3 regions of the Calothrix sp. NIES-2098 genome follow, and region 2 is predicted to be linked to each of the others. Evidence: riboswitches for the same ligand, from Rfam matches in the RefSeq annotation. Region 2 holds a riboswitch; each other region holds the start of a gene.
The links. A riboswitch is a leader RNA that binds a small molecule or an ion and turns the genes downstream of it on or off. The one in region 2 is predicted to bind cyclic di-AMP.
Positions count from the first base shown of each region.

Region 1 (10,298 bases), 3.1 Mb from region 2:
ACTATTCTTTTTACACCATCTTCAGGAGGATATATTAGCTGCCACAGCTTTTATCGATCTTCCACAAGAAATGCTTAGTGTTTGTGCCTATAGACAGAAAGCAAACAATTTATAAAACGTTACATTTAAATTAAGCAAGCAATTGTTGAGAGAAAAATGGAAACTAAATCTTCCAGCGTTTTATCAACAATTGCCACAGAATATAACGACGCGATCGCCATGCTTTTATCTGAGGCTGAACACCCCAAATAGAAATATAAAACTGTAATTTTGCAACGATCGTTTTTCTTGCTTATTTACTGTGGGATTTAGCTGGATATAGCATCTTGCGCGATGTCGGGCATCCGATCGGTTACTAAAGATTCAATCCGCAAAAAAGCTGAATTTGGAGTAGAAAAAATGGAAACTCGCCCCTCTACTGAATTACCATCTGTTGCTACAGAATATAACGGCGTAGATCGCAATGCTTTTCTTTTTGGTTGGACTCCCCAAGCCGAAATCTGGAACGGTCGTTTGGCGGCTATTGGTTTCGTTGCTTATCTATTGTGGGATTTAGCAGGATTTAGCGTTCTGCGCGACGTATTGCACCTCATCGGTTACTAAAGATTCAATCCGTAAAAAACCGCTTGTTTTTGGAGACAAAAAAATGGAAACTCGCCCCTCTACTGAATTGCCATCTGTTGCTACAGAATATAACGGCGTAGATCGCAATGCCTTTCTCTTTGGCTGGACTCCCCAAGCCGAAATTTGGAACGGTCGTTTGGCGGCTATTGGTTTCGTCGCTTATCTATTGTGGGATTTAGCAGGATTTAGCGTTCTGCGCGACGTATTGCATCTCATCGGTTACTAACAATTAACTTCACAAAAAACCGCTTGTTTTTGGAGACAAAAAAATGGAAACTCGCCCTTCTACTGAATTACCAGCAGTTGCCAAAGCTTATAATGGCGTAGATCGTAATGCTTTCATCTTTGGCTGGAATCCTCAAGCTGAATTATGGAATGGTCGTTTAGCAGCTATTGGCTTCCTTGCTTATCTATTGTGGGATTTAGCAGGATTTAGCGTTCTGCGCGATGTACTGCACATCATTGGCTATTAATTCCTAAATAATTAATGAGAAACTTAGATTCTCGGCTTTTGCAAAAAGTCGGGAATTTTGGTCTTTGAGACACGCTCATAAATTATTTATGTTCTGGTCTTAGTAGACGAAACCAAAATCGAGAACCACCTTCAGGACGGGGTAAATAACCAATTTTTCCTCCCCAGCGTTCTACTGTAATTCGGCAAAAATAAAGCCCAAGACCGGCTCTACCCGATCTATTTTTACCTTGGGCAAATTTTTGAAATAAGGTATCTGCGATTTCTGGCGCTACTCCTGTACCCCGATCGTCAACTGTCACTAGCACAGAGTTTTCATCCTGTTGTAAACCAATTTCCACAGTAGAATCTGGTGAGCTGTGGCGTAGTGCATTTTCTACTAGATTTGAAATTACCCTATCTAAACGCGAGCGATCGCCAACTACTCTCCAGTCTGCTGTGAAGTCAATGTTGTTCGCAAGCCGTAATTGCATATTGTTGAGGGCGAAACTCGGACTTAACAGCTTGATTACTTCCTGTACAGAAGCTAAAATATTCGGTGCTTGTTCGGGTTCGAGTGTAAATGCTTCGAGCGATCGCATCTCCGCCGAGAATGCATTTAATATCTCCCGAATCAGCATTTCTTGCTTAATTGTCTGCTGTCTGCCAATTTCTAACCGTTCTTGTCCTTTGGGTGTTAAATTTTCAAATTCTAACAGAGCAAGACAACAATTAATACTGCTTAATTGTCCTGCTATATCGTGAATAATACAATGAATTAAAACTTCTTTCTTTTGTTTATCTTTTATAAGTTGTTGATAATTTAATTGATTTTCTCTGGCTTTTTGAATGATGTATTGCTTTTCTGTATAAACATCTTCTAGTAATTGAACTAATAAAAACTTTCTATTATTTAAACAAATTGCTGAAGCTTCAAAATGATATTCTTGACCAGCTACATCGTTATCAGTCCAGAAGCCAGAAGTAAGTTTGCTAGCACTATTATTTTGCCAAAATTCCTCAGCATCAACTAAAAAATTTTTTAAAAAAGGAAACTGTTCTTCTGGAATTAAAACTTCTGTACCTGATGTCGCTCTCGGATGACAAAAGTGTTTTAACCAATTTGGGACTTTCCCAGTAATTTTAAAGGAACCGAGATTAAGTCGCTCTAACACTAGAATATTCAAAGCTGCGAATAGGTCGTCTGTGATAGAGTCAGTCATGAGTTTATGTCACCATAAATTAGTTTTTTATCCAAACTACTGCTTGAAAATTTTAATTAATTTTTCTTTTAACAAGCTAAATTCATTAAACTGTTGTTGAACGATTGCATCATGTTTCTCATCCCATGTTGCATCCAGAAATAATACCCAATCACCTTCTTCTGATGGAAAAAGATGAAGATCTGCACAAATACCGTATTCAGTTTTAATTCGTGGTAAAAATATCGGAAAATCCTCTAATGGCAGTAGACCTTCTAGAAAAAATACTTGTTCTTTGATATTTTCTCCTTTTTTTAAGTTATTAACTCCGTATACAGCTAGTTTTCCTCCCCAAGCAGATAAGCAGCCATCTTTGTTGACTAAAAGATAGGCTAGCGAGCGTTCTTCTAGAATAAAAGTCAACAAATAAGCAATAACAGCAGTGGGAATATCTAGCATTTATCCATCCATGATTTTCTCAGCAAGAGTTTGAAAAACTTCTGCTACACCTAGACCACTTTTAGCGCTGGTTTTGATCGCAGTCCAACCCTTCTGTTTGATAGCATCGATTTCTATAGGATCGATATCCCATTCCTCGGTCATATCCCATTTATTCAGTATCAAAATAAATGGTACTTTACCAATCGCTTCTTCAACTCTCGTTTGCAGGTCAAAGGCTTTTTCGAGAGTATTCTTACGGGTACCATCTACTACTAATAAATACCCAGATGAGCCTCTTAAATAAGACATCCGCACTTTTTGAAATTCATCTTCTCCATAGAGATCCCAAAGTATTAAATTGATTGTTTGATCTTGAATAGTTACTGTTTTTTTATCAATTTTTACGCCTACAGTTGTATGGTAATTCTCTGAGAAAATACTACTCACAAATCTTGCCACTAAACTTGTTTTACCTGTGGCAAATGCACCTACCATACATACTTTTTTCTGGAGCATAAATTAATAATTACTTCAGTTATCGGTGTTGTTTATAAATATTTTGAAGGAGACTTTGCGGTTAGCTTCCTGTGCCGATGCTGGTGATAAAGATGAGTTAGAAGCTATACCTACAGCATTAAATTTACTAGTGTTGATTCCTTGAGAAGTTAGATAAGATAAGATTTTATTGGCACGGGCTTGGCTAAGAAAATTGTTTCTCGCTTCAGTTCCAGTACTACTAGTGTGTCCTGTAATTTGCAGACGTATATCTTTATTAAGATATTTGGCAATATCTAAAAGCTGATTTATTTTCATCGCTAGATTAGTGAGTTTATCAGCTTCACCAGGAATAAACTCTGTTGTCCCTTCTGCAAACAATAGCGTTTCTTGTTCAATCTGCTGTTTGTATAGCTCTAATTGAATCAGTTCGCTTTCTTGAAGATTTGTATCATTGAATTGAGTGACCCCTGGAATAAAACGCCACAACTTTCGTGTTTCTAAAATCCATTGGCGAGGTGCAGAACCAGTAGCATTGAGAATGCCATTGTTATCAACTGTTAATGATACTGTTTTTGGTGGTAGGAGTAATTTCTCAGATCTTATGGTAAGCAATTGCGGATCTAATGATATGTAAGTTCGCCACTGACTAATTACTTTTTGAGGATTGAGATTTGCTTGCGGTATAAGTGTATTGGGATCTACAGCTAAAGGATCGCGCATTCCAGAAATTAAATATTTACCTTGGTGCTGCTTGGTATTAACAACTATAATTCCTGGTTGAGACTCAAGTTTTTGAATATAGGAATGCCAACGGAATTGTTCTCTGAGGGTGAAAAATCCCCAAATTCCACAGGCGATCGCTATTGTACCTAATAAACCCCACGCATAAGTATAATTTTGTTTACGTGTGGACTTCGAGCCTTCAACTAAACAAGCTTCTAAATAAGGTTTGCTAGCTGCAAATGGCTCTGTATCTCCAGTAAAATCTTTAATTTCGCTACTCAGTCTGAGGTGAATTTTGGCGATCGCATCTTGTAGAATTAACTTTAAGTCTTGAGGCGGTTTTCCTCGAATCATCGCTGCTAATACAACTTGTGGCCCTTCTTCCACCCAAATAGTGAGTTCTCCAAACTGCAAACTGTGCAGTCCTTCTTGTTTTTCCACATTGAAAGAATCTTTGACAAAATCTTGGATAGCTGTCAACATCGCTGAAACTAAATCCGGATCTTGAGTTGTCACCCTAGGCGCTACGATATGCTGCAACAATAATCCAGTTTGTTTATGAATCAAGAATACTTGTTCTACGCGATAAACCAGCGTCCGTAGTAGGATAATTTCGGCAAATGATTTTCCCGTGCGTTTTGCTTCTAGCCGCCATCGCAAACTCTGCGGTGACAAGCTATGTTCCAGAGTTTGATTCAAAGATTGCATCATCTCTTCCAGCGCGGTGGAAATCGCCTTGCGCGTGGCTGGCCCCACTATTGGAAAGAACGCCTCTGAAAGTATATTGTGGTCTTGTTTGACTGAGGAATGAATTGCTGTTTCTACAGTAGATACTATTGCTTCCCCCAATTGTTTATCTTCCTTTGACCGCAAAATTACCGCTTCAGGAAGCAGACGGCTGATATCTTCTGCTTGAATTTGGGGGTTATTTAATCGTTCGTAGAGTTTGTTAAGTTGAGTTGGTTCAACACCAAGAAGTAAACTGCGAAGTGTACTTAATTCATCGCTGCTTTTTAGCGGAAGTTCTGTAGCTGGGGGAGTGCTTTCCACTTTAGGCGACTGCGTTAAGCGCTGGGTTTCGCGCTTACTTGCAGAAGTTACAGTCAAGCTGGTTTGACTACCGTTAGTTTGTAATTTAGGGGATTCTTTAGATATTTCATTCGTGGATTTATTACTCATGTTTCAAATCCCCCGATTGACAATTAATCATTAAGTTTCGCTTTTTTAATTGTATACATTCAGCGACTATAATATTTGCCATAAAGCAATTTCGTTTTTTAATTTATAATTTCTCAAGATATATCCATTATCTAAAATTAAAAATTTAGCAAGGAGAGAGGAAAAAATCTTATCTCCTTGCTTTAAATTAAGACTTCATATCAGAGTTCAGCCTGATAGCTAGTTCTGTAAACAGAGATGCAAGCTTGGAACGGTCAGTTTTGTCTCTGCGCAGTTCTTGAGATTCCCTCTCCAGCAAAGTCAGGATTTCCTGATATTTTTGTCTAATATCATCTTGCAGGCTATTAGCTTGGTTGAGGATATGTTCGCGCAGTTCCCGCTGGCTATTAGTAGTTTGTTCATCAAATTGAGCAAATTTTTTTTCTAAAGAAATAGCCTGATTTTTATGATCCTCAGCAAGTGCTTTCAAACCTGCATCTCTTTCTAGTTGCTCGTTTTTTAAACGTTCTGTTAAAGACTCAACTTCTTTTTTGATATATGTTTCTAAGTAATCTAAACGTTTTTTTGTCTCATCTCGCACGTTAGTTAATTCCTTAACTAGGCGTTCTTCTAAGCGGGCGAACCTTTTTTCTACCTCCCTGACTTGGTTCCCAAAAAGAATATCCCTGACTCTATCTAAACTGTTAAGTTCGCTCAGATTTGTACCATTCAATTGTAATTTGTTGTTCTCTTGAGTTGACCCCCCTTCCCCTAGCTCTCTCAAATTATTATTAATATATTCTTCAGGCGGGTTCATGGGTTTAATCCTTATCCAGAGTAAAAGTAGTTGTACTTATAGTTGTTTTACCAGATTCGGCGATCAAAAATCTCTCCGTATGGTAGAATCATTGAATACAACAAACAAATGCATCCCCCCTAAGGAAGAAATGCATCTGGATACAAGTTTATATTTGTAAATATTAAGTAATAGTTAAAAAATTTATTCCTTAGAAGAGGGTTTGGGGAATTTCTACCTCTTCCCTACTTAGAGTAAAAAGCGAAACAACACATACAAAGCTGCTGCTATGAGTTGCAGTAGCATTACTGGTATCCCGTAGTGGAGAAATGTTTTAAAAGAGATCCGGCGTCCGTGTTGCTCAGAGATTCCGGCGGCGACGATATTAGAAGATGCACCTACTAATGTGCCATTACCTCCCAAAGTTGCACCAAACATCATGGCATAAAACAGCGGTAAAACTTCTGGAGGAAATTGTCCTTGAAAGTCTGATGCGAGAACAGCAGCTGGTGCTAATCCCACATTGACAACATATTGTTTCAGTAAAGGTACCATCGCCACTACTAACGGAATATTCGGAATAATACTAGATAATATCCCTATAAAAAATAATAAAACTAGGGAACCCAACAGAATATTTTTTCCCAAAATGATTGCTAATATTCCTGATAAACCGTTGATTACACCTGTCTTTTCTAATCCACCAATCAGCACAAAGATACTCATGAAAAATATTAATGTGCTCCAGTCTACATCCTTTAATATGTTATGAACTGAATCGATTTTACTCTGGTTTGATAAAAGTAAAGCTAATGCTGCACCTAATAAAGCAACAGCCGCAGGTGAGATGGGAACTGGTAAAGATTCACCTATGACAAAAAATATTAGTACAAAAGCTATAATTACTGCACCCATTGTTAAAATACGCGGATGATTAATTTGTGGGTGTGGCAATTGTTCGAGATTTTCTAGTTTTGTATGCCAAATTTTACGAAATAAAAACGGTAATGTAGCTGTGACTGTAGCAACGGCTATTACTCCACCTAAACTCAAGCGTAATAAATAATCTACAAAACTAATATTAATTGCATCACCAACAATGAAAGTAGCAGGATCGCCAACTATTGTGAGTAGTCCAGCACTATTAGCAATAAATACCATTAAAATTAATAAAGGTACAAAATTGATGCCTAGTTCTTGTGCCATTGGCGGTATTAAAGGTGCTAATAACATTACTGTTGTCGCATTGGGTAAAACTGCACAAATGGGAGTAGTAATTCCCACAATTCCAAGTAGAAGACGCTTACCATCCCCTTTAGCCAATAGCACCATTTGTGTGGCTAAGTAATCAAATATTTTGGTAGGCTCAAATGCGCGTACCAATACCATAACTCCAAAGAATAAACCTAGCGTGCCATGACTATTACCAATGTAACCAACGGCTTCTTCTAAAGTCATGACATTAGTAAAAACTAGTAATAATGCTCCTAATAAAGCAGCAATGGTAAGATGTACCCATTCTGTCATGATTAAGATAATGACAGCGATAAAAGTAATAATGCTGAGGATTGCTTGCCAATTTTCCACGCTATCTTTCCCAAAGTCTATTATTTGCATAATAGTGAAAAAAGCCACCTACGTATAGGTGACTTATTGATATAAAACTCCCATTTGATTTATGAAATTACTCGTCAAGGCAAGGAACACAAAACGGGAAACATAAAGGGAACTAGAGATATGTTGAGTTTTTTTTCAGAAATCAAACAGGAAGCCGAGGAAACTTAATTAAATGAAGAGTGACTGAACTCTTTACCAAAATTTATTCATCAATACAGTTGGGGATACCCAAAACCGCACAAGGAAAATCAAAACCTAGTGCTTTGATAATAGGATGATTAACAGATCGACAACCTATAAATAGGATATCGGCAGCTTCTAATTCCACAACTTTTTTAAGTTCTGCACCAATAGAACCAAACCTTAGATGAGATTTAAAAGAACCTTGCCATTCTTCAGCGAGACTGCGTGCTTGCCAAAGAATTTTGTCTGCTTGTTGCAAGACAGCCAAGGATTTCTCTTGTAAATGGGGTGCTATTGCTTGCAGTTTTGGTTGAGTTAAAACGGGTGTGACAGATTTAGATACATTGCTTGCCGGACATTCTAAGGGAGTGATATGTCTGGTAAAACTAGAGATATCTGAATACTGACTCTTATGCTTGTCTGTGACTACATAAACGGCTTGAACTGTTACTGGTGTGTTGGTGGCCAAGCGCGTTTGATGAGCAATCCAGAAGGCGATATCTAGCGCAGTATGACTCTTGGGAGATGCATCATAAGCGACTATTAAGTTAACTGGTTTTGCTGTCGAAGCTTGTTTAGAAAAGGTTTTTTTTGGCTCTGGTAGCAATACCATTTGCTCAATTAAGTCATCTCGACCGATGGTGCTTTGCAGGCGCACTAACATTGGCTTGATTTTCACAGCTTAACTTCTCTCCCATGAAAAAAATGAAAAATGAGAAGTAGGGTAACCAACTTTGTCCTTTTGTCTTTTGTCGTTTGTCATTGTAATTTCTTACTAATGACAGATGACTTACGACCAATAACTAAAATCGGTAAAAGAAACCCCAATAACAACTGGTATGAAAGCCAAAGTTTTTGGCGGTTCCTTCCACTGCCGACGGAGTTAGCTGACGGGCTAAGACTGGAAGGTGTCTCTCATAAAGATTAGCCCCAAACATTGGTTCCTCCGCTTCAAATCCAGAATTTGACGAATTTGAATTAGGCTACCCACTAAAAGCATCATAATCTAATTTATTCGTCTTGCGTGAAATAGCGATCGAGAAAATTCAGGGCGTGGTTGCGCAATTCAAAATATTCTTTGGAGTTGCGCATAGCAGCGCGATCGCGTGGATGAGGAAAAGGCACTTCTAAGATTTCTCCGATTGTGGCCGCGGGGCCATTAGTCATTAAGACGATGCGATCTGACATATAAATCGCCTCATCTACATCATGAGTAATCATCATTACTGCTTGCCGATGCTTTTCCCAAATATCCAATACTTGTCGCTGCAATTTACCTCTAGTTAACGCATCCAGCGCTCCAAAAGGTTCATCCATCAGCAACATTTTGGGACGAATTGCTAAAGCTCTAGCAATGCCCACACGCTGTTTCATACCACCAGAAATTTCATCGGGATATTTGTCAGCAGCCGCGGTCAAGTTTACCATTGCCAAGTGCTCATTCACAATGCTAATTTTTTCAGATCGATTGGCATTTTTTAGCACTTCATCTACAGCCAAACGAATATTTTCTCTTACTGTTAACCAAGGTAAAAGCGAATAATTCTGAAATACCATCATCCTTTCTGCTCCTGGCTGACGAATTTCTTTACCATCTAGCCGTACAGAGCCAGAAGTTGCTTTTTCTAACCCCGCTACAATTTTTAATAGCGTTGATTTACCACAACCAGAGTGACCAATTACAGAAATATATTCGTCTTCACCAATGCTGAGATTAACGCCGTCTAATACGACAAAATTACCTTTATCTGGTGTCGGATATGACTTGACTAAATTTTCGATTTCTAGAAATCCAGTGCGGGGCTTAACTTCGTTCTGGGTATTGATTGGTAATGCAGTATATTCCATCATCAAATGCTCCTGATAATTTAGTCGTTAGTCAATATTGCGACTGGGGAATTAAGACATAAAAAAGCGAGTGGGAGCGTTAGCCCTAATTTCAAAACTATTTAAATAGCCAACAGGATCGCTAGGGTCAAAACCTTTTTTATCGATAAATACTTCTTTTGGTTCTACCTTGTAATCATCTTTAGGACATTCAATACCCATTTCTGAAGCTATCTCGCGATAAAGGTCTGTTCGCCAACCTTTTTCGGCTAGCTGTTCAGCATTTTTAGGAAATTGATGAATTTGTCCCCAACGTGCTGCTTGGGTCATTAACCAGATACTTCTAGATCTCCATAAAAATGTCGAGTGTTCTCCTGGTTGTTTGGGAAGGTTGTCAGGAATATCAAAGAAAATTGTATTATCAGCAGCTTTAATGGTGCGGTCTTTACCATCAAATCCACCATAGTTGTAATTGCCGAGAATTGCTGGCCCTGTAAATTTGGTAATTGGGGCACCTGGCTTTTTCGGTTTTGCTCCGGTAAAGGAACGATCTGTAATTAGTTCGGCAACTTCTTGGCGATTTTCTGGTTTGCTACAATACTGGCAAGCTTCAATCATCGCCTTGACTAAAGAACGATAAGTTTTAGGATATTGTTCGATGAAAGATTCCATCACTCCCAATAGTCGATCTGGGTGTCCTAACCAGACTTCTTTACCTTGAGCAAAGGTAAAACCAATGCCTTCGTTACCTGTAATTGCTCTAGTATTCCAAGGTTCG
Region 1 is NZ_CAWNKJ010000001.1:5,882,418-5,892,715, forward strand. It holds gene AACU33_RS24690 (high light inducible protein) at 400-603, shown strand; gene AACU33_RS24695 (high light inducible protein) at 647-850, shown strand; gene AACU33_RS24700 (high light inducible protein) at 894-1,097, shown strand; gene AACU33_RS24705 (sensor histidine kinase) at 1,180-2,298, opposite strand; gene AACU33_RS24710 (hypothetical protein) at 2,335-2,736, opposite strand; gene AACU33_RS24715 (Rab family GTPase) at 2,737-3,234, opposite strand; gene AACU33_RS24720 (OmpA family protein) at 3,250-5,118, opposite strand; gene AACU33_RS24725 (hypothetical protein) at 5,306-5,914, opposite strand; gene AACU33_RS24730 (SLC13 family permease) at 6,143-7,480, opposite strand; gene AACU33_RS24735 (universal stress protein) at 7,713-8,357, opposite strand; cyclic di-AMP (ydaO/yuaA leader) riboswitch at 8,551-8,673, opposite strand; gene AACU33_RS24740 (ABC transporter ATP-binding protein) at 8,705-9,541, opposite strand; gene AACU33_RS24745 (ABC transporter substrate-binding protein) at 9,593-10,298, opposite strand, start outside.
Region 1: linked by a shared signal. The riboswitch ahead of AACU33_RS24735 (universal stress protein) and the one ahead of AACU33_RS11795 (glycosyltransferase) in region 2 are both predicted to bind cyclic di-AMP.

Region 2 (10,298 bases):
CCAAATCGATTATATTGCTGCCGCTACCTATGAGGTAATATTGGATGATGAAGATTTAGCTTTAGAACTATTTTTTACGCTGCAAGAAGGCGAAATTAGTTTTCCAGAAATTGCACGTCAATATATCCAAGATCCCGATCTGCGTCGCGCTGGAGGTTATCAAGGAACTCGATACAAAGCAAATTTTCGACCAGAAATTGCCGCAGCAGTATTTGCAGCGACTCCACCGCAAATTATCAAACCAATTACAGCTTCAAAAGGAGTTTATTTAATTTGGGTTGAAGAAATCATTCAACCACAATTAAACGAGCGACTACGTACTAAAATTTTGGGAGATTTATTTAGTAATTGGTTAAAACAAGAAATGGCTAAATTAGAAATAGCGATATCCAAATAAATTAGACAAGCTATTGATTAGAACCAATAAATAATTAAGGTTCTGCTCAATAGCTGTAAATACAACTCAATTAAGCTGTAGCTGTGGCATAAGCTGAGGAATATTTAGTACCATCACCCAAAGCGCCAGATATTGCGCCAGCTACAGCCCCGTTCACTCCAGCTGCAATTTGAACGCTGTAATCACCAGTATTTTTGTCAAAAAAGTAGTTTACATTATAACCAGCAGAATGATCGGAGGCAGCGTAGGTAGACCAGCTACCTACAGGTGAAGATACACTAATTCCACCTCGCACAAGATTGGTGGCAACTTCAATTTCACAAAATGTAAGGTCAAAAATTTTCAATCTGCTCATAATTCACCCTTGGGAATGCTGTATCGCTGAAAGCTTTTCCAGGGCTTTCAGCGATGAGTGTATATTGCTGACATTTAAGAATTAAATAAAGTTTTTGAACTTTATAAATCAATCATGCCAGCATATTTGAAAATTTTCCTAATACGCTGCTGAGTGAGAAGAGGCACCAGAAGAAGCACTGCTATAGGGGTACCAGTAAGAGTAAGAGGAATAAGCATTGGTGTAAGTGCTAGTATAGGTACTAGCAAAGTTGTTTCCCGATGCATATGCATCAGCATATGAATCTGCAAATGCATAACCACCTATAATTTTGTTGTCATCAGCAATAACTTCGATATATTCAACAGCAGAAAGTTCGGAAATTTTGATGGAAGCCATGTTTTTAATCCTTGTAAAATCAGTTGAAATATTTTAATTAGGATTAAACTGTTTGTTTAATCCTGCTTTTATTTTTGATTAAATACTTGAATATATCAATACTTTTTCTAGAAGAATAAAGACATAATTATAGGTATTCAGTCTCTGATTTTTAGATAAAACAAGGCATGAATATCGTATAACTGTGTTCTCTAATATATGTAAATCATGTCTGTTCAAATAACCGTCATTGCGACCAAAGGGAAGCAATCCCAAAAATCATGCGATTGCGTTGTTTCACTCGCAATGACATATTCAGGGTGATTTGCTGGACTTCATAACCTGTTTGAAATTTAGCGATCGCCAAATCATCTTAGTGTATAGCTTGAGGTTGATAATTTTTCTAGAAATTGCGAAGACATAACTACAGTAGTTATGTGTTTTCAATTTTAGAATTTAACTAAATATAGCTATTTGACTCTTACCGAAAAATCAGAATTTAGTAGGCTGAACTCGCCAATCAAATTAGCGATTATTCAGTCTACTGTAAAAGCCGATCGCACCACCGTATTATTGGCAAAACTACAGATTGAAAAGCTGATTATTTCTTGATAGTCGAGATATCAAGTAGTTCTTTCAACCTTTCAAGATATAGATATCGGCTTTACTCCTGTGCGTGCTGCATCATCAATAAATAATTCTAGAAAACGCTGTTAAAATGCCTTTATCTTCTTACATCAAGGAACACGAGTGAGTTCTTTTGAGAGTTAGACTTACTTACCCTCATACTCCTGTAATGCTCCCAGTTTGGCAATACCCGGCCAGATTGCGGCTACAGCAATCACCACTGCAATTGTGCCAATCCCACCACCAACTACGGAGACAACAGGGCCAAATAAAGCCGCTGTCAAGCCTGATTCAAAGCCTCCTAACTCGTTGGAGGCACTAATAAATACACTATTAATAGCTGCAACACGACCGCGTAAATTATCTGGCGTTCTAATCTGCACCAAGGTATGGCGAATCACCACGCTAATTGTATCTAGTGCGCCACTTAGCACCAGCATCAATAATGACAGCCAAAACCAACGCGATAACCCAAAGATAATTGTGACAACGCCAAAGCCAACTACTGACCACAGTAAGGCTGGCCCAGCTTTGCGTAAAGGTGGTAAATATGCCAGTACAACCGCCATAAATAAAGCACCAATGGAGGGTGCTGCTTGCAAGTAGCCTAACTCTAACGGCCCTACTTTTAAAATATCTCTGGCGAAAATAGGTAGTAGCGCGATCGCACCTCCTAACAACACTGCAAACATATCTAAGGTAATGGCTGCTAAAATCAGCTGATTTTCCCAGACAAACTTAGCGCCTGCGGAGAGTGCTTTGAGTGAGATTGGTTCTTTGGAATAAGTAGTTTTTGGTCTTGAAATCGCCGCCGTTAAGATAAAACACAGCAATCCCGCGATCGCAGCTAATACGTATACCCCTGTTGCACCTCCCAACAAGGCGATGCCAAATCCTCCCAAAGCCGGGCCGATAACTGAGGCTAGCTGAAAGCTACTACTATTCCAAGTGGCTGCATTGGTAAAAGCACTAACGGGTATTAATTGCCACATCAAGGCATCGCTGGCAGGTTTCAAGAACGCTCTCGCAATTCCTGTAAAAACTAAGCAGGCATAAAATAAAATTACTGCGCCTTTAGTCCAAGAAAGTACAGCCAAAGCTAGGGAACATAAGACTAATAAAAATACTGATAGCAACATCGTGAGTTTGCGATCGCGCCTATCAGCCACATCCCCAGCAATCAAGGTGAGGGCAATCATCGGTAAGACTTGAGCTAACCCAACACCACCTAATGCTAAAGCTGAATTTGTGCGATCGTAGAGTTCCCAGCCAATGGCCACAGTCTGCATTTGTGAGCCAGTGAACAAGAGTACACGCCCAGTAGTAAATAGTTGATAATCTCGAAACCTCAATGCTGCAAAAGGATCGTGTTTTGCAGACTTAGCGTTGGGGAGGTTTGCTTTCTGTTTGCTCGAAGACATTTTTTAGTAGCGCTAACCCTTCTTCAATATTGGAAACTTGCTCTGGTGTAAGGCCTGCCAAAAGGTCGGCAATATGTGCGCGAGTTTGGTCTTGGGATTGTTTTAAATGGTGCTTTCCCTCTTCAGTAAGATTCAGGATAACTCGCCGTCTTTCTTGCGGATCGTTGATGCGTTGCACCAAGTGGCGTTTTACTAGCCGTTCTGTGGTTGCTGATGCTGTCGCACAGGTGACACCTAAATGCTCTGCTAAATCAGATAGTGAAGTACCTGGACTGCGGTTGAGAAATGCTAGCGATCGCAACTGCGGTATAGATAAAGAAGTGGCACTGTAAGCTCGCATATCCGCCCGGATAAATCGCATCACTAACGGAATTGTATCCATTACTCTGGCAGCACATTCTTGGGAAGTTGCGCCTTGCAAAGGTTTACCGAGGGCCATATGCTATGCTCCTAACTACATTGCTACTCGTGGATAAAGTCTTCCACACATTAAGGTCAAGGCGATTAATATTAACAAGAGAATTGCACAGTCTAAACCAAAGCCATAAATACTCGTTCCATTTGCTAACATTGTGCCGCGTAGAGCATCCACTGCATAAGTTAAAGGATTAACGTGAGAGATAAACTTTAGCCAGTCGGGCATTAGGGAAATAGGATAGATGGCATTACTAGCAAAAAATAACGGCATCGTTAACAACTGTCCAATTCCCGTCATCCGTTCTCTGGTTTTTACCAAACAACCAATTATCAGAGAAAATGTGCAAAAACAACCTGCTCCCAGCATGACAATCAATAGCACTTGTAAAAAAGCTACAGGATGAAAATTAAGTTTCACCCCTAATAGTAGTGCTATTACGTAAATAACAAATACTTGTGATAAACAACGAACTCCACAAGCCAGCGATTTACCTAACACCATCGCCACTCTAGGCGTTGGACTGGCAAGGAATTTGTGGACAACTCCTAAATCTCGCTCCCAGATCAGCGTCATACCGCCTGTAAAAATTGCGACAAATAACACGCTCTGCGCCAATATACCCGCCGCCATGAAGTCTAGATAAGGTAAGTCGCCTGTGGGAATTGCTCGAATCCGGGTAAATACTTGCCCAAAAATCAACAGCCATAGTGATGGTTGCACGGCTCGGACTACTAAATCGGTAGGATCGTGCCGGAGTTTCCGCACTTCCATCTCGGCAATCACCAGGGTTTTTGTAAATATCTGAATAATTGTAGAAATCAAATTGGCGCGGCGAGTAGCTTTTGGCTTAACCCAACCGTTGAGCTGTACGTCTGGTTCTGGCTGTATCACGGTAGTTGACTCCTGATGTTAATTGATCCCCTGTGTAATGAATAAAGACATCGTCTAAGGTTGCATTCGGCTTACCCAAAGCAGCTTTTAAATCGCTAGGTGCGCCTGTAATCACAGCTTCGCCTTGCTGCATAATCGTCACGCGGTTACACAGGTTATCGGCTTCTTCTAAAAAGTGAGTAGTTAAAAATATGGTTGTGCCGTAATCTACACGCAGTTGTTGTACGAGTTGCCATACTTGAGTCCGGGCGATCGGATCTAGTCCTACAGTCGGTTCATCTAGAAACAAAATCTTGGGTTGGTGCATGATCGATTGAGCAATTTCTAACTTGCGAATCATGCCACCAGAATAGTTACGTACTAAGCGATGGGCTGCGTCTTGTAAACCCATGAAATCTAGTACTTCCCGAATACGCCTTTGCCTATGCTTCACAGGAATATCGTATAGCTTGGCAAAGATTAACAGGTTTTCGTAACCTGTCAGACTACCATCAGCAGACAACGCTTGCGGTACATAGCCAAATAGCCGCCTCACAGCAGCCGCCTGATGAGTCACATCATAGCCAGCTATGGTTGCGCTCCCTGCACTTAGGGGCAATAGGGTAGTCAACATCTTAATTGCTGTACTTTTACCCGCGCCATTGGGGCCGAGTAAGCCAAATACCTCACCTTGTTTTACCGTGATACTCAAATCATTGACAGCAACAGCTTTACCAAAGTAACGCGTCAGTCCTTGCGTTTCTAAAATCACCGCTTGAGGGCTACTAGCAGAAGATTCCGATAAACCAGTGTTTCCCGTAAGTCTAGTCACGAGTTTGATGCACTCTCAATATTTAGACAAGCTAAATATTAGCTTCGCATATTTTATGTAAAAGTCAAGAGTCAACTTCAGCACCATGTATGAAAATGGGTATAGGGTATTTGTCTTCGATCGCTGGTATCGCAATGTCTTGCTTTTTCACCTGCCTCGACCTGGAGATAGTTTAAAGAAAATACCGTTTAAGCGAATTTTAGCGGCAATAGATCGCGCTGTTGCGGCTCAAAATTTATTTAATCTAGCGATCGCACAGATAAAGCAAAACTGCAAGCAATTTGATGCTTACCCATTGCCTCAGCCTCAAGACTTTCGAGCAAATGGGTACACTTATTGATGCTGGGTTTGGGCGATCTACACATCCCTAGTGCATAGATATTATCAACAGTATTAAATGTAATCAATAATTAAGGTTAACCCTCTGTATTAAAGACCCTAATTTGATTTGCTAGCGTTCGTCTTCTGTGAGATAGCTATCTTGTTGCTAACTGAAATTAGAACTATGCGGAAGATTTTTTATATATCTAATGGTAGTGTTACTGTTGTGTCAGCTAACCTATTATTAGGATTGATAAAGATAAGTCATAAACAAATAAATGCGGCACTTATCATAATTTCTCTGGTCATTAACTTGACATTGCTAACAGATGAAAGTTAAAATTGCTAAAAATTAAATCAGTCTGCCTAATCCATTGTTTTTTCCATAGACATTTATTTATGGAAGTAAACAAGGAACGGAGGAACCAAGTTTGGGGCGTATCTCTGAGACAGTTCAAAGCTAAAGTGTGAAGCATAAACTTCAAACACAAAGCCAGAATTATCTAGAGAAGAACATCTCTCAGTTCTAGCCCGTCAGCTAACTTCGTCGGCATTGAGAGGAGATTGAACGAGCAGCATAATTAAAATCAATGCTTTGTCTCGTCAGTATCCTTGGCTGGTAACTTTGCGCTTCGTTGTACCTGCCCTCGATCCTGAGGCAAGGAAAATATAACCTATGTTTCTGGCATCTGAGGCAGACTAGTTGCCTTGAGGTAAAAGTTTACTATGTTCACAAATAAAGACCGTCGTATCGCCTTAATATCTGTTGATGGCGACCCTGCTGCTGAAATTGGTCAAGAAGAAGCTGGTGGACAAAACGTATATGTGCGTCAAGTAGGTCTTGCCCTAGCAAAGCTTGGCTGGCAAGTAGATATGTTCGCACGTCGTAGCGATCCTGAACAAGCAGGAATCGTGCAACATAGCAGCAACTGTCGGACTATTAGGTTAAAAACTGGGCCAGCCCAGTTTATTGGGCGAGACGATTTGTTTGAGTATTTACCTGAATTTATTGACCAGTTTCAACAATTTCAGCAGCGCCAAGGATACAACTACTCTCTAATTCATACCAACTATTGGTTGTCTTCGTGGGTAGGTATGGAATTGAAAAAGCAGCAACCATTGATCCAGGTGCATACATACCATTCTTTAGGAGCAGTAAAATATAGAAGTATTAGAAATGTGCCTCTGATTGCTACTCAAAGATTAGCTGTAGAACAAGCTTGTTTAGAAACAGTAGATTGCGTAGTTGCTACCAGTCCTCAAGAGAAGAAACATATGCAGCTACTTGTTTCTAGAAACGGACGGATTGAAATCATTCCTTGTGGAACGGATATCGATCAATTTGGAGGAATTCAACGGTCTGTTGCACGTCAACATTTAGGAATTGCTCCTGATGTCAAGATGGTTCTTTATGTTGGTCGTTTCGATCGGCGTAAAGGAATTGAAACTTTAGTCAGAGCAATTGCAGAATCAAGTTTAAGGGGTAAAGCTAACCTGCAATTAGTAATTGGTGGTGGTAGCCGTCCTGGTCAAAGTGATGGCATCGAACGCGATCGCATTGCGAACATCGTAGCTCAACTGGGGCTAAAAGATTGCACAACCTTTCCTGGTCGCCTAGATGAAACTATTCTGCCTTACTATTATGCTGCTGCTGATGTTTGCGTAGTACCCAGCCATTATGAACCCTTCGGTTTAGTAGCAATTGAGGCAATGGCGAGTAGAACTCCAGTAGTAGCCAGTAATGTTGGTGGATTAAAGTTCACAGTCATACCAGAAGTTACAGGGCTATTAGCGCCACCCGAACATGAATCTAGTTTTGCCTCTGCGATAGACCGGATTCTGACAAACCCGGCTTGGCGAGACAGATTAGGTGAAGCTGGTCGAAAAAGGGTTGAAGTTGCCTTTAGCTGGAATAGTGTCGCCTCTGGATTAAATCGGTTGTACACTCATTTGCTGACTCAAACATCAGCTAAATCTTCAATAAAATCTCAAATTGCAGCATAACTTTGATTGCTTAAGACTAAATTGTTGCATTCACAAATAGTCAAGTATTCAACACTTAACCAGATAATTCAGGAATTACAGCCATGTTACAGATTGGAGATAATGCCTTGCATCAAACAACAGGGCAAATTGGTCAAGTTTGTGGTTACGGACATCAACTCATAAATGGTGCTTATCTTACTACTTTGAAAGTAATGCTGAAAAAATCTCAGGAAGATGGTAGTTACAGCAGATTTATTGAAGATTTGTACTCCAGTTGGATAAAAGTAAAAAATTCATAAGTTTTTGATAGGTGGTGTTTCATTTCATCTATAACAAAAACTTGAATGGTAAGACGTCTTGAAGTCAGTAGGAGTAGAAATGCCCGTTCAAAACCGGAGTTTTTTAACTGATGTAAGTTTTTTTCCTGAAAGTGATTTCAAGTTAATTGGAGAGTACGCAGGTCAAAAGCTTTTACTCATTGGGAAAACCAATGGTTATGGCGATCCAATAGTAGCAACAAGCTTAAGTAGTGAGCCAAATCATGAAGAATTATATGCCTACGATCTCTATGAATTGATGAAGTGTAGTCAAGAGCAAATCAAAATTACTCAGGAGATAGGAGATACACTCAATTAAATTTTCGGTGTTGCTGAATCAGAGTATACAATTTCAAATGCATACGGCTAATTCATACATTCATTCAGCAACGCCAAATTTTTTACTCTTTAATTGAGTAATTAATGTCTATCGCAATCCGATTTGATTTTTGAACCTACTTGCACTAATTCTTCAAAATTTGTGCTTGATGTAGGTTGATTGACAGTTATAAAGCTTTTTTTTCTCCTATTTTTAGTGGAACTTAAACAAATTTCAGTCCTACTAGGTAATACCAATTAAAAAAAAGAATGCGACAGATTGTAGGGTCACGGCACTGCCGTGCCCTCTAGAATATTATTGATGTGTCACAAATGTTATTTGATTTGGTATAACAGCTGGATGGAAAGTTCAGTTGCAGGCTTTAGGATTACTAACATCCACTACCAGCTGGCTATGCAAAGTGATGCGATCGCCTTTCTTGCTACCTGCGGTACTATAGGAATCAGTAATTGGAGGTAAAGCTATCTGTTTCGATTGAGGATAAAAATGACAGGGGCTGACTCATATTAGCAGCAAAGCCCAGAATTCCCGGATCTCGATGTGAGTAAAGTAACTGGCCTTTGCTATCAAACAGAAAAGTTCCACCACGCTGAGTTAAGTAGGCAGAATTAGGTACATAAGTCTGCCAATTACTCAGAACTTCCACCATATTCCGTAGCCGGAGAGTAGCTAATTCAAAGGGACGTTGAAACCCACTACCGCCAGCTAATTTGAAAAACGAGCCTTTAAAAGTAGGTAGAGGAGTACCTTGAATAATTTCATCATCTTCAATTAGTTGAGGTGTTTGACGATCTCCTTTGTATCCCCGAAAAACTTCTCTTAGCGTTCCCGGACTTCCAAACCCTGCACACATTAACAATAGATTTAGCCAAGCTTTCACAGAAACAGAAATTCCAGGTACAGAAAGATTCAGCCCTGAATAAAGTTGGAGTTGCTGATGTAGTTCTGCATTCGGTTCAATAAATAAATTTTGGGGTGGAAATCCTGTATATTGACAGAATCTTGTTCCAGAAGTGCGATCGCCAATTCCCACTGCACGAATAGCGAGTTTTTCAGGAGGGAATTTTTTAGCTTCGCGCTGTAACCACCACGCATATTCCAAACTATCAAAATCCCCAAGTTGTGGCCAGACTAAAACAAGAATGTGTGAGGCTGTCTCGCAATTTTCTAGCAGAGGTCGGGTCATACCATCACTAACACGCTGAAGTTCGCTCTGACTTAGGATAGTGTAGGGATTCATTACAATAGATTAACTACTATTTAGCTATGTAAATTTTAGTCCAGTTTGGGAGAATTAACGCCGATTTTCAAATTGGTATTAGTTAGCTCTCGCTCTCAATGCTGCTGTTCTGATGTTTATACAGCTTATGCCTGAGAGCTTTTTTACTCAAATTGGAACTTTTCAAACATCTTCTTAAGTTGATGAATTGTAGCTTTAAATACGTTAAGTCGATAAATTTAGCGTATTTTTTATAGCAGATCTATGTATATTAATTTACTTATTTTTAATCTTTTGTTAAACTTGCGTTAATATCAATTAAACCTATTGACTTACAGTAGTTAAATTTTTACTGATAAATTTTTATATCTCAAAGAAGGAATCTAATAATGGGAGATATGCTTCTTACCCCCGACGATTGGCCGCACATAGCATTCAGATTAGTTCTAGCCCTTGTGGTTGGTTGCATGATTGGATTCAATCGTCAGCAGGGGGGTAGACCAGCAGGAATGAGAACATTCATGTTGGTAAGTATGGGAGCAGCATTATTTGTGATGATTCCTTTGCAGGCTGAGGGTGATAGTCCTTATGCAGCTACCAACGCCTTGAGCCGGACAATTCAGGGTGTAGCTACTGGGGTGGGATTTCTCGGAGCCGGATTGATTTTACAAGAGTCTCCCAGAAAGTCTGAGAGGCCAAAAGTGCGGGGATTAACGACAGCCGCCTGTGTATGGACTGCGGCTGGGTTAGGAGCAGCAATCGGCTGTGGTTTGTGGCAAATGGGTTTAATTGGGGGATTACTGACTTTAATTATTCTCAGTGGGGTAAAACGGCTGAA
Region 2 is NZ_CAWNKJ010000001.1:2,800,907-2,811,204, reverse strand. It holds gene AACU33_RS11835 (peptidylprolyl isomerase) at 1-397, shown strand, start outside; gene AACU33_RS11830 (hypothetical protein) at 468-752, opposite strand; gene AACU33_RS11825 (hypothetical protein) at 891-1,130, opposite strand; gene AACU33_RS11820 (MFS transporter) at 1,883-3,157, opposite strand; gene AACU33_RS11815 (MarR family winged helix-turn-helix transcriptional regulator) at 3,117-3,596, opposite strand; gene AACU33_RS11810 (ABC transporter permease) at 3,612-4,466, opposite strand; gene AACU33_RS11805 (ABC transporter ATP-binding protein) at 4,423-5,277, opposite strand; gene AACU33_RS11800 (hypothetical protein) at 5,363-5,617, shown strand; cyclic di-AMP (ydaO/yuaA leader) riboswitch at 5,989-6,166, shown strand; gene AACU33_RS11795 (glycosyltransferase) at 6,325-7,602, shown strand; gene AACU33_RS11790 (hypothetical protein) at 7,686-7,883, shown strand; gene AACU33_RS11785 (hypothetical protein) at 7,963-8,220, shown strand; gene AACU33_RS11780 (peroxiredoxin-like family protein) at 8,684-9,481, opposite strand; gene AACU33_RS11775 (MgtC/SapB family protein) at 9,850-10,298, shown strand, end outside.

Region 3 (10,298 bases), 3.1 Mb from region 2:
GCACGTTTGTCACCATTTGCGGGGGTGGTACGATGATCACGCGAAACTCTTTGAGGGGATCGACACCAGCTGCCGCAGAGATGTAACGCACAAAGTATTCATAGATGGCAGAACTTAACACGACTGCCCAAACTTTGCGTTCTGGGGGTTGATTGTCAAAGTAATTGCGAAAATCTCTACCAAAAGCTTCTAATGCACCATCGCCATATTTTTGTTGGTATTCGTACCACGGACGCAGCCCAGAATGCCACATAGCTTTGTTCATCGTCATGGCGTTACCGTGGCGGTGAATTGTCATGGCGGCGCATAAGGGTGCGTGGCGTGCGCCTTCCGCACCAATTCTGGCATTGGTGACAGCACCAGATACTACAGGTGCAGCATCCAAACGACCAAATATTAAGCCGTCGCGGGAGGTTGCCCAACTGGCTTCGCGGTTGAGTTGCACGTTCAAACCATATTTGCGGAAGAAGCCTTTTTTCCAGGCGATCGCAAATGGGGCACAATCATTTACAGGTACATAGCCGACAGTAATATCCGGCTTTTCTAAATCTTGCGATCTAACTACTGGTTCTATTGCTAAGGCTTCTTCGGTGAGTCCTCTAGCACCAGTATTCCCTTTAATGGCGCAGGAGGACAGGGCGATTGAGGCGGTTGTTGCTCCTATTCCTAAGAGAAAGTCACGTCGATTCCAGCGATCGCGATTAATATCACTCATGGCTTTAGCTATTAATTAATTCTTGCCTTATGCAGAGGTAAGAGGTTTTGAGGGTTTTGGCGTGAAAAAATCTAATTATTTAGTAACTGTGGGGCGATGGGTTACTAATTCTTGAATTTTGCTCACAGCGTAATCAAGAATTAATCCAGTTAAGCCAATTACTAATACAGCAAGAAAGACTGAACTCAGATTTAAACGGCTCCATTCATCCCAAACAAAAAAGCCGATACCAATACCGCCGGTGAGCATTTCCACAGCAACGATTACTAGCCAAGCAATGCCTAAACTAATTCGCAATCCAGTAAAAATATAGGGTAAGCTGGCAGGCCAAATAATTTTGGTAATGCGCCGCCAACGTGGTATTTCTAGTACTCTTGCCACGTCTAAATAATCTTTGGGAACGCTAGAAACTCCTAGGGCAGTGTTGATAATTGTCGGCCATAAAGAAGTGATGAAAATGACGAAAATTGCTGAAGGATCTGCCAAGTTAAATATAGCTAAGGAAATTGGCAGCCAAGCTAAAGGCGATACTGGTTTAAAAATTTGAATGATGGGATTTAAGGCTAGCATTGCCGTTTTGGACATCCCAATCAGAAATCCTAGGGGAATTGCTACAACTGCGCCTAAGAGAAATCCTAACAATACCCTTCGTAAACTGGCTATCAATAACCAACCGATTCCCAAGTTGCCCGGGCCTCTTTCATAGAAGGGATTTAAAATATAGTCTAAATTAGCAACTAGCGCCTCTGGGGGAGTGGGCATTAATTCATGGTTGAAGAGTGCCACAACCCACCACAGTAAAATTATCCCTAAGAAGCCTAAAGCAGGGAGTATGACAACATCCTTAACAAGGAAAGGTTTTGTTTTTTTCCAAGCTACTTGTCCAGCCACAGCAAAAACCGCAGCTAAATTTAGTTGCAATATCATTTAGAACCTCAACAGATGTTAAGCACGGGTACAATCATCCGAGCAGTACCAGCCTTGGACACTGATGAGATTACAAAAATGTCTTCTCTTCAGTCTCCTCTCAATGCCTACGAAGTTAGCTGACGGGCTAGGGCTGAGAGATGCCCCTCTCTTAAAAGGATGAAGTGTCAAGGGTATTAAGGATAAAGTGTAATAACACTTTTTTCTTTTTAGCCTTCAGACTTTAGCTTTTATCCTTCACGAGATACGCCCCAAGATTTGGTTCCTCCGTTCTAGCGATACCTACGGTGATGCGCTAGATTAGGCTGACTTACTCTAATTTCGGTTAATATAGCACGAGCGATCGGTAAAAATCTCTGCCTTGAGATTTAAATTGTTGATTTAAATACCCAAATTCTATATATATTCTAGGTATTCGCTATTGTTAATTTTTGTATATTTTATCACTCTTTAGTCAAGACTCGTGCTTGTAGACAGAGCTAACGCACAATCATCAAACTTCAGCGATTTCAATATTTAGCTAACAGTAAAAAATATGTCAAATATAATACAAACTGTTTTGGAATGGGAATAGCAAGCTATCAAGCAGACACAGCATTTATCTAAAAAATAAAAATTTAAAAATCTATACCTTTAGGTAGTTGCATAATTTAATTAATTATTTATTTCAATATTAATCTTGCTAAACTAATTACATCTAGAATTTTACTTATCTATCTATTTACATAATTTAACATAATGGATTTTAGTCAAGTACTGGCTGAAAAAACTGACACTATCCTTCAGAAATGGGTAATAGAGGTTCGTAAAGATCGGCATATTGAAAGCGCTGATGATTTATCTTATACAGCAATCAAAAATCATCTGCCTGAGGTACTCAAAGCAATGGTGACAGTACTTTCAAAATCTCAGGGGAATGATGTTAAGTCGATAGTGGTTGCTAGTTGGCAACATGGGCTTCTACGAGCTGCGCAAGGTTTTGACCCAGCAGAGATTGCGCGGGAATATCATTTATTACGACGAGTAATATTTGAGACTATAGAAATATCTTTATTGCAAGGAACACCAACAGCAATCGTGCGTGCTATGCGATTAATTGATACCGTGATTGATGAAGCGATCGCTCGGTGTTTCAATAGTTATTTTGAAGAACGCTTGCGGGAATTACAACAGCTATATAATTCCCTAGCACTCCATAACGAAGAACTAAATCGCTTAGTTAATAGTAATCAAGACTATCTTCATCAACTAGCACACGAACTGAAAAGTCCTTTAGCTTCAATTATTGGGTACTCAGATTTATTTTTACGCCAACAACGACAGCAAAATAGAGTAAATGATACCCAAGTTAATCTAGAACATATTGAGCGTGTGCTACGCAATGGTAGACATTTACTTCATCTAATTAACGATATTTTAGAACTCTCACGTTATGAAGCAGGCAAGGTACAACCCGAACCAGAGTTGACTAATGTTTATGAATTAATCAACAATGTATTGGAAATGTTGGAACCTCTGGCTAGGGAAAAAAACTTACCGATTGAATTGAATTGCGTTCGTGCTCCTCAACAGGTATTCACAGATCCATTAAAATTGCAACAGATTGTCACAAATCTTGTGAGTAATGCAATTCGCTACACGGAGTCTGGAAGTATTGAGATAAAGTGTGAAGTATTAGACGATCAAAAATGGGCGATCGCAGTCACCGATACCGGAATTGGTATTGCTCCAGAAAATCAAACCCAAATATTTGAACCCTATTTTCGTGTCGGTTGTAGTAATAAGTCCTTTGTTTCTGGAAGTACTGGATTAGGGTTGGCAATAGTTGCCCGACTAGTAAAATTACTGCAAGGTGAAATTAGTTTAGTTTCGCAGATTGGGGTTGGTTCTACTTTTGCTGTGAGTTTTCCCTTGCAATTAAAGATATGAGAAGTTTTTCACAGAACAAACCCGTTGCTTGGCAAGTTCTATAGCCACTTGCCGTGGTAGCATTCTAGTCTGGAAAACTTTCTCCAAAACTACCGTCGTATTGTGGCGGATTTTTTCAGCAATCGTCTGGAAAGCATCTGTGAAAGAACCACCGCGATATTCTACTGCTGCACAAATTACACCACCAGCATTGGCAATAAAATCAGGTACGAACAGAATATTCCGTTGATGGCAAAGATTTTCGGCTGCTTCTGTAAACGGGATATTAGCTCCTTGGAGAACAAGCTGAGTTTGCAAGCGGCTGACATTATCAGTATGGATTACATCTGGTCTAGCGGCTGGTATCCAGATGTCGCATTCAATATCAATAACTGCATCTCGTGCTAGTTTTTTACCATTGCGATAATTGATTACACTTTGTCCAGTATTTTTCAGTGCTATTAGTTCGTTAACATCAATACCTTGAGAATGAAATAGCGTTCCTTGGGAATCAGCAGCAGCAATTAGGATGGCTCCTTTTTCGGCTAAGAAACGAGCAGCGTGTTTTCCCACTGAACCAAAACCCTGAATTACAACTCGCGCACCATCCAAATTCAAGTTGCAGAAACTACTAGCTACCTCCGCACAAACGCTTAAACCATAACCAGTCGCTCCAACTTCATCTAGGGGAATACCTCCCTTTTCCCTTGGTAGTCCGACTGCACGACCAATTTCTTCTTTTACCCAAGCCATACATCGTTCATCAGTACCCATGTCAGGGCCGGGGATATATTCGGTGACGTCCTTAATCGATCGGGCAAAAGTACGCACTAATCTTTCTTTTTCAACCAGAGGTAGTTTTGGATCTGCCAAAATTGCAGATTTGCCACCACCGTGGGGTAACTCAGCCATAGCATTTTTCAAAGTCATTGCTCGTGCTAGTCGAAATACTTCTTCTGTCGTCACATCTACAGCCATGCGTACTCCACCGATTGCCGGGCCGCAGACAATGTTATCAACCACAACAATGGCTTTTAAACCAGTGGTAGGTTCGTAGATATGAATGACTTTGGCAGGGCCTAGATCGTCAGCAAACTGAAAGATGCTCTCTGGAAGCTGCATTATTTTACGATCTGCTTGCAGAGTCATTATTCGTAGGTGAGAAGTGTCAGATAGCATTGATTTCAACTCCTCTACTTCTATGAAATGCCCGAACTTTAACTCAGCAAGGCCTTTATCCCTTGAGCTTTTGAGCAAACAAAAGACCTAACCTTTGTAAAGCAGGCGAAACATCATCGGGTGAAATATGAACGTCGAGAATGCTGAAGGTTAGACTTGCTCGCGCCAGTTGCAGAGCTTGCTGAAATTGTTCGCTCGTTTCGATGCTGAAGCCACGACCCCCCAGTACTGCTGCTAATTGGGCATAGTTAATACTGGGAATATTGACAAATGGAGCTTGTTGATGCGCCATGACTCGCAGCGTGTTAAAAACATCGTTGTGAATGACAATGACAATCGGGTTAAGTCCCAAACGTTGAGCTGTGAGCAACTCCATACCCGTCATCTGGAATGCCCCATCACCGACTAATGCGATCGCCTGCCGCAACGGATCGGCTAATTGAGAACCAATCGCACCGGGAACCCCAAACCCCATGCTGGCATAGAATGCGGGAGATAGAAATGATGTCCCTTCCCGCATTTGGATGTCATCGGCAGCAAACAGGCTATCCCCAACATCCGTTACCAGTAAGGTGTTGCTATTAATAAATTGATTGATTTCGTAGAGCATTCCACTCATAGAAATTTTGCCCGGAGATTGAGCAACACGGGGTTTCATTGTCATGATGTCGGATAATTGCCAATGGGGTAGAGCCGTACTGCTAGACAAGGCATTAATAAAATCCTCAAACCTGACATTGGGATATTCATGATGTTTAATGCCAATGCGCTCAGAGGTTGCATAGACTGTTCTACTTGGATTTAAATGGGCAGTAAACATTCCCAAATTAATATCAGTCATGAACACGCCCAACATCAGCAGACAATCTGATTCTTCCACCGTATTCTTGACGTAGGGATCGCCCGCTTCACCGTTGTAGATCCCAATGTATTGCGGATGTCCTTCTGGAAACACAGATTTGCCTAACATGGTTGAGCAAACTGGCACACCTAATTTTTCTGCTAGGGCTATTACTTGCTGCTGTAAGCCAAAGCGATGAACTTCAGCACAGGTAAGAATCACAGGTGACTTAGCTGGTGCCAGCATTTCCAAGGTTTCCCCAACAGCTTCCTTTAAGGTATCTGGATCGGTTTGCTTGATGGGTGGTGGACGATGTTCCGCTTCTGTAATTTCTGCATAAACCAAGTCACGAGGAATTTCTAGATACACAGGACGCTTGAAGGTCATGGCGTAGTCAAGGGCGCGATGAATTTTGCTATCGGCTGTCTTTGGGTCAGTTAACGTCGTGGCGTAGACAGTGACTTCTTCGTAAACCCGTCGCTGAGTATCAAAGGTTTTGACCTTGTGGTGCAACAACTGATGCTGCTGTCGTTCCTGAATACCTGGTGCGCCACTCAAAATCACTAATGGAGACTTTTCGGCATAAGCCTCTGCAACTGCATTCACCATATTTAACCCACCAACACCGTAGGTAACTACGGCTAAACCCAAGCCACGAATTCGAGAATAAGCATCAGCAGCAAAGCCAACACTGGGTTCGTGGGTCATGATGATGGGTTCAATTTTGCTAGCGGCTAGGGCATCAAATAGCGTCAAAGCAAAATCACCAGGTATGCCAAATGCGTGTTTTACGCCCTGCTGAAATAAAATCTCAAATATATGTGGAGCTAGTTGGGGCATCTTAATTTACCTCCCCAAAGACTATGTGTGTTTGAGCAGTAACTTGACCTGCCCAAACTCAACAGGCTCAATTTCAGACTACTACAATCGTAAGAGCAAATTAAAAGTAACTAGATTTATCCCAAAAATTTTAATTAAGAGCTTGCACTAATAATCAGCAACTGTTAACTGTGTTCTTATACTTCTATTTTGAATAATTTAAAAGCAAATGCATTGTTTTTGACAAAAAAAATAACTTTTCTCGGATACTGGAGTTTTAAATAACCTCATGAGATAAGTATGGGCTGTTCAAGGTAGCAGCAAAGGAGAGAGCGATCGCTTTTTTCTGGAGAACAGTGCAAATGTTTAATTTTATTTTTAAACGCAGAGGGGCGCAAAGAATCGCAGAGTTTTCATCACCCTTCTGCCCTCTGCCATCTGCCTTTATTATCTCAATTTTTAACGCTGACTATTTATTCTCACTTCAACTTAGCTAGCGCATCCTCGGCAGCAGCCTTTTCCGCTTCTTTTTTATTGCGTCCCTTACCTTCTCCATATTCTTGATCGCCCACAAATACTTTAGCGATAAACTCTGGTGCGTGAGATGAACCACCAACTTGAACTGTGACATACTTAGGTGGAGTTGGATTAATGTTGCGTTGTACCCATTCCTGAAAGCGATTTTTTGAGTCTACATTAGAGCGAGACACAACTATTTGCTCAGGTACAGAATCAAAAAGCGGTTCTACAATTGCACGAACTGCTTCAATATTGGAATTATTATCCAAATAGTAAGCACCGATTACAGCTTCAAAGGTACTACTGAGCAAATTAGGATTTTGATAACCTCCATCTCTAATTGCACCCTTTCCTAATCGCATCCTGAAATCTAAACCCACCTCAATAGCAAATTTTGCTAACTGTTTCTCATCTACCAATGCAGAACGCCGACGGGTTAATTCATCTTCCCCTTTATGTGGATGACGATTATAAAGATACTCACCGCTTAAGAAATTCAGCACAGCATCACCCAGAAATTCTAAACGTTCATTATGTTCGCCTTCTCCTGGGTTTTCATGAACATAAGAACGATGGGTCAGTGCTTGCTTTAGTAGTGTTGCATCGCGGAATATTAGAAGCTTATGCATTTGGATAGTTTATCTTATTACGGAAATTAATTGTTGCCTCACTGTAAAAGTATAATGCGCTTACAATCATCAAAATAAATGCAAATAGTGATTATATATTTATAGTTTATTTTCGGCGATCGCACTATACAAAATGCCTAAAATTTTCTTAATATCCTTGATATAATATTCACTCAAATCAATAGAAATTATATTTCCTTCCAGCTTGAGAAATTGCCAGATAGTACCGATAGTCACAGCACCATATACAGCCTTGATTTGATTTTGATTTTTCTCGTTAAACAACTGAGCAGCTACCATTTCGGCAATACACTGCGCTAAACCAGACCTTAAGTTCTCATTCTTGCTTTCCACTAAGACAACCACCGGACTGCGTACAAGTAACTGCTCCGAAGACAGACTCAAGATAAAATCACAAAAACCGTTTAGACCGCGTTGGCTATCAACAGTAAAATCAACTCCAGAAAATAAACTTATTTGATAATTAAATTTGCGTCTAACTTCTAATAGAATTGGACTAATTATCATTTCGCTGCGAGCTTTTTCAGAACTGATAGCTACAGCTAAATCTACATTTTCTGCAAGTATAGTAGATAATAAATCGCTACATTCTTGCTCTGGAGTACTTGCAAATAATTGAGATGATTCATGGATAATTAAACCAAAGGAATCAATAACCTCACTAAGTTTGAAATCACTATAAGCCATAAAAATCAGTATGGGGTCGTTTGTCCTTTATCCCCCTCTGTGGGCAAAGTTGTCATAACACTTATTCTAAATGTGCCAGAACCTTGATATGCTAAGAGCCGAGACTAGCTATATTGCCAAACCATGCCTGCGCCTACTATCACCCCTAAAATCACTTCGTTTCCGCTAACAGCCGTAGTTGGGCAAGAAGCGATTAAACTAGCTTTACTATTAGCTGCTGTCGATCCGGGATTGGGTGGAGTAGCGATCGCAGGTCGTCGCGGTACGGCAAAATCTGTGATGGCACGTGCTATCCACGCCCTACTACCACCGATTGAAGTTGTTCCAGGCTCGATTAGCAACTGCGACCCCACTCAACCTCAAGATTGGGATGACCTACTTTTAGCAGAATACGCAGATAAAGACATTCAAGATGTCCCCACAGAAATCATCCCTGCGCCTTTTGTGCAAATTCCGCTGGGTGTGACAGAAGACAGACTTCTCGGTTCTGTGGATGTGGAACAATCGGTAAAGCAAGGCGATACAATATTTCAGCCAGGGTTACTCGCCACAGCTAACCGAGGTGTGTTGTATGTTGATGAAATTAACTTACTAGACGACCAAATCAGCAATCAGCTACTAACAGTATTATCTGAAGGACGCAACCAAATTGAACGGGAAGGGATAAGTTTTCAGCATCAGTGCAAACCGCTGTTTATTGCTACCTACAACCCAGAAGAAGGTGCATTACGGGAGCATTTACTAGATAGAATTGCGATCGCACTCTCCGCAGATGGAGTACTCGGCTTAGATCAAAGAGTACAAGCAGTCGAGCAAGCGATCGCTTATTCTCAGTCTCCCCAAGAATTTCTTCAACAATACAACGAAGACTTAGATGCGCTCAAAACGCAAATTATCTTGGCGCGGGAATGGTTGAAAGATGTCACCATTACCCACGATCAAATTACCTATTTAGTTAATGAAGCCATTCGTGGCGGCGTTGAAGGACACCGCGCCGAGTTATTTGCTGTTAGAGTCGCCAAAGCTGCTGCGGCTTTAGATGGACGCAACACCGTCAATGCAGAAGACTTGCGCCGTGCTGTGGAATTAGTAATTGTCCCGCGGGCGACAGTAGTGCAGACACCACCACCAGAACAAGCACCCCCACCACCGCCACCTCCTCCCCCACCACCAGAAAATCAAGACGAATCAGAACAAGAGGAACAGGAAGAAGAACAAGAACAAGAGGAACAAGAACAACAAGAACCACCCAGCATTCCTGAAGAATTTATTTTCGATCCGGAGGGTGTGATACTTGATGATAGTGTGCTTTATTTTGCCCAGATGGCTAAGAGGCAAGGTAAGTCTGGTAGCCGCAGCATCATCTTCTCAGAAGACCGAGGGCGCTACATTAAGCCAATGTTACCCAAAGGCAAGGTAAGACGCATTGCCGTAGATGCCACATTGAGAGCCGCTGCTCCGTATCAGAAAGCACGTCGAGAAAGACACCCCGATCGCAAAGTTATCGTCGAACAAGGAGACATTCGCGCCAAGCGCTTAGTACGCAAAGCCGGAGCCTTGGTAGTATTTGTGGTAGATGCTTCTGGTTCGATGGCTCTCAACCGGATGCAGTCAGCTAAAGGTGCAGTGATGCAACTTTTAACTGAAGCATATCAAAACCGCGACCAAGTGGCGTTGATTCCTTTCCGTGGCGAACAAGCAGAGGTATTATTACCCCCGACTCGTTCCATTGCTTTAGCACGCAACCGTTTGGAAAGGCTACCTTGTGGTGGTGGTTCCCCATTAGCGCATGGTTTAACCCAAGCTGTACGCGTTGGGTTAAATGCTCAAATGAGTGGAGATATTGGGCAAGTAGTAGTTGTAGCGATCACCGATGGGCGGGGTAATATTCCCTTAGCACGTTCCTTAGGCGAACAGCTAGAACCAGGAGAAAAACCAGATATCAAAAGCGAATTGTTAGAAATTGCTGCTAGAATTCGCGCTTTGGGGATGCAACTGTTAGTAATTGATACGGAAAGTAAATTTGTTTCCACTGGTTTTGCTAAAGAATTAG
Region 3 is NZ_CAWNKJ010000001.1:5,892,747-5,903,044, forward strand. It holds gene AACU33_RS24745 (ABC transporter substrate-binding protein) at 1-715, opposite strand, end outside; gene ntrB (nitrate ABC transporter permease) at 791-1,642, opposite strand; cyclic di-AMP (ydaO/yuaA leader) riboswitch at 1,732-1,959, opposite strand; gene AACU33_RS24755 (sensor histidine kinase) at 2,381-3,571, shown strand; gene AACU33_RS24760 (Glu/Leu/Phe/Val family dehydrogenase) at 3,560-4,729, opposite strand; gene AACU33_RS24765 (alpha-keto acid decarboxylase family protein) at 4,785-6,410, opposite strand; gene rnc (ribonuclease III) at 6,869-7,537, opposite strand; gene AACU33_RS24775 (hypothetical protein) at 7,637-8,245, opposite strand; gene bchD (magnesium chelatase ATPase subunit D) at 8,369-10,298, shown strand, end outside.
Region 3: linked by a shared signal. The riboswitch ahead of ntrB (nitrate ABC transporter permease) and the one ahead of AACU33_RS11795 (glycosyltransferase) in region 2 are both predicted to bind cyclic di-AMP.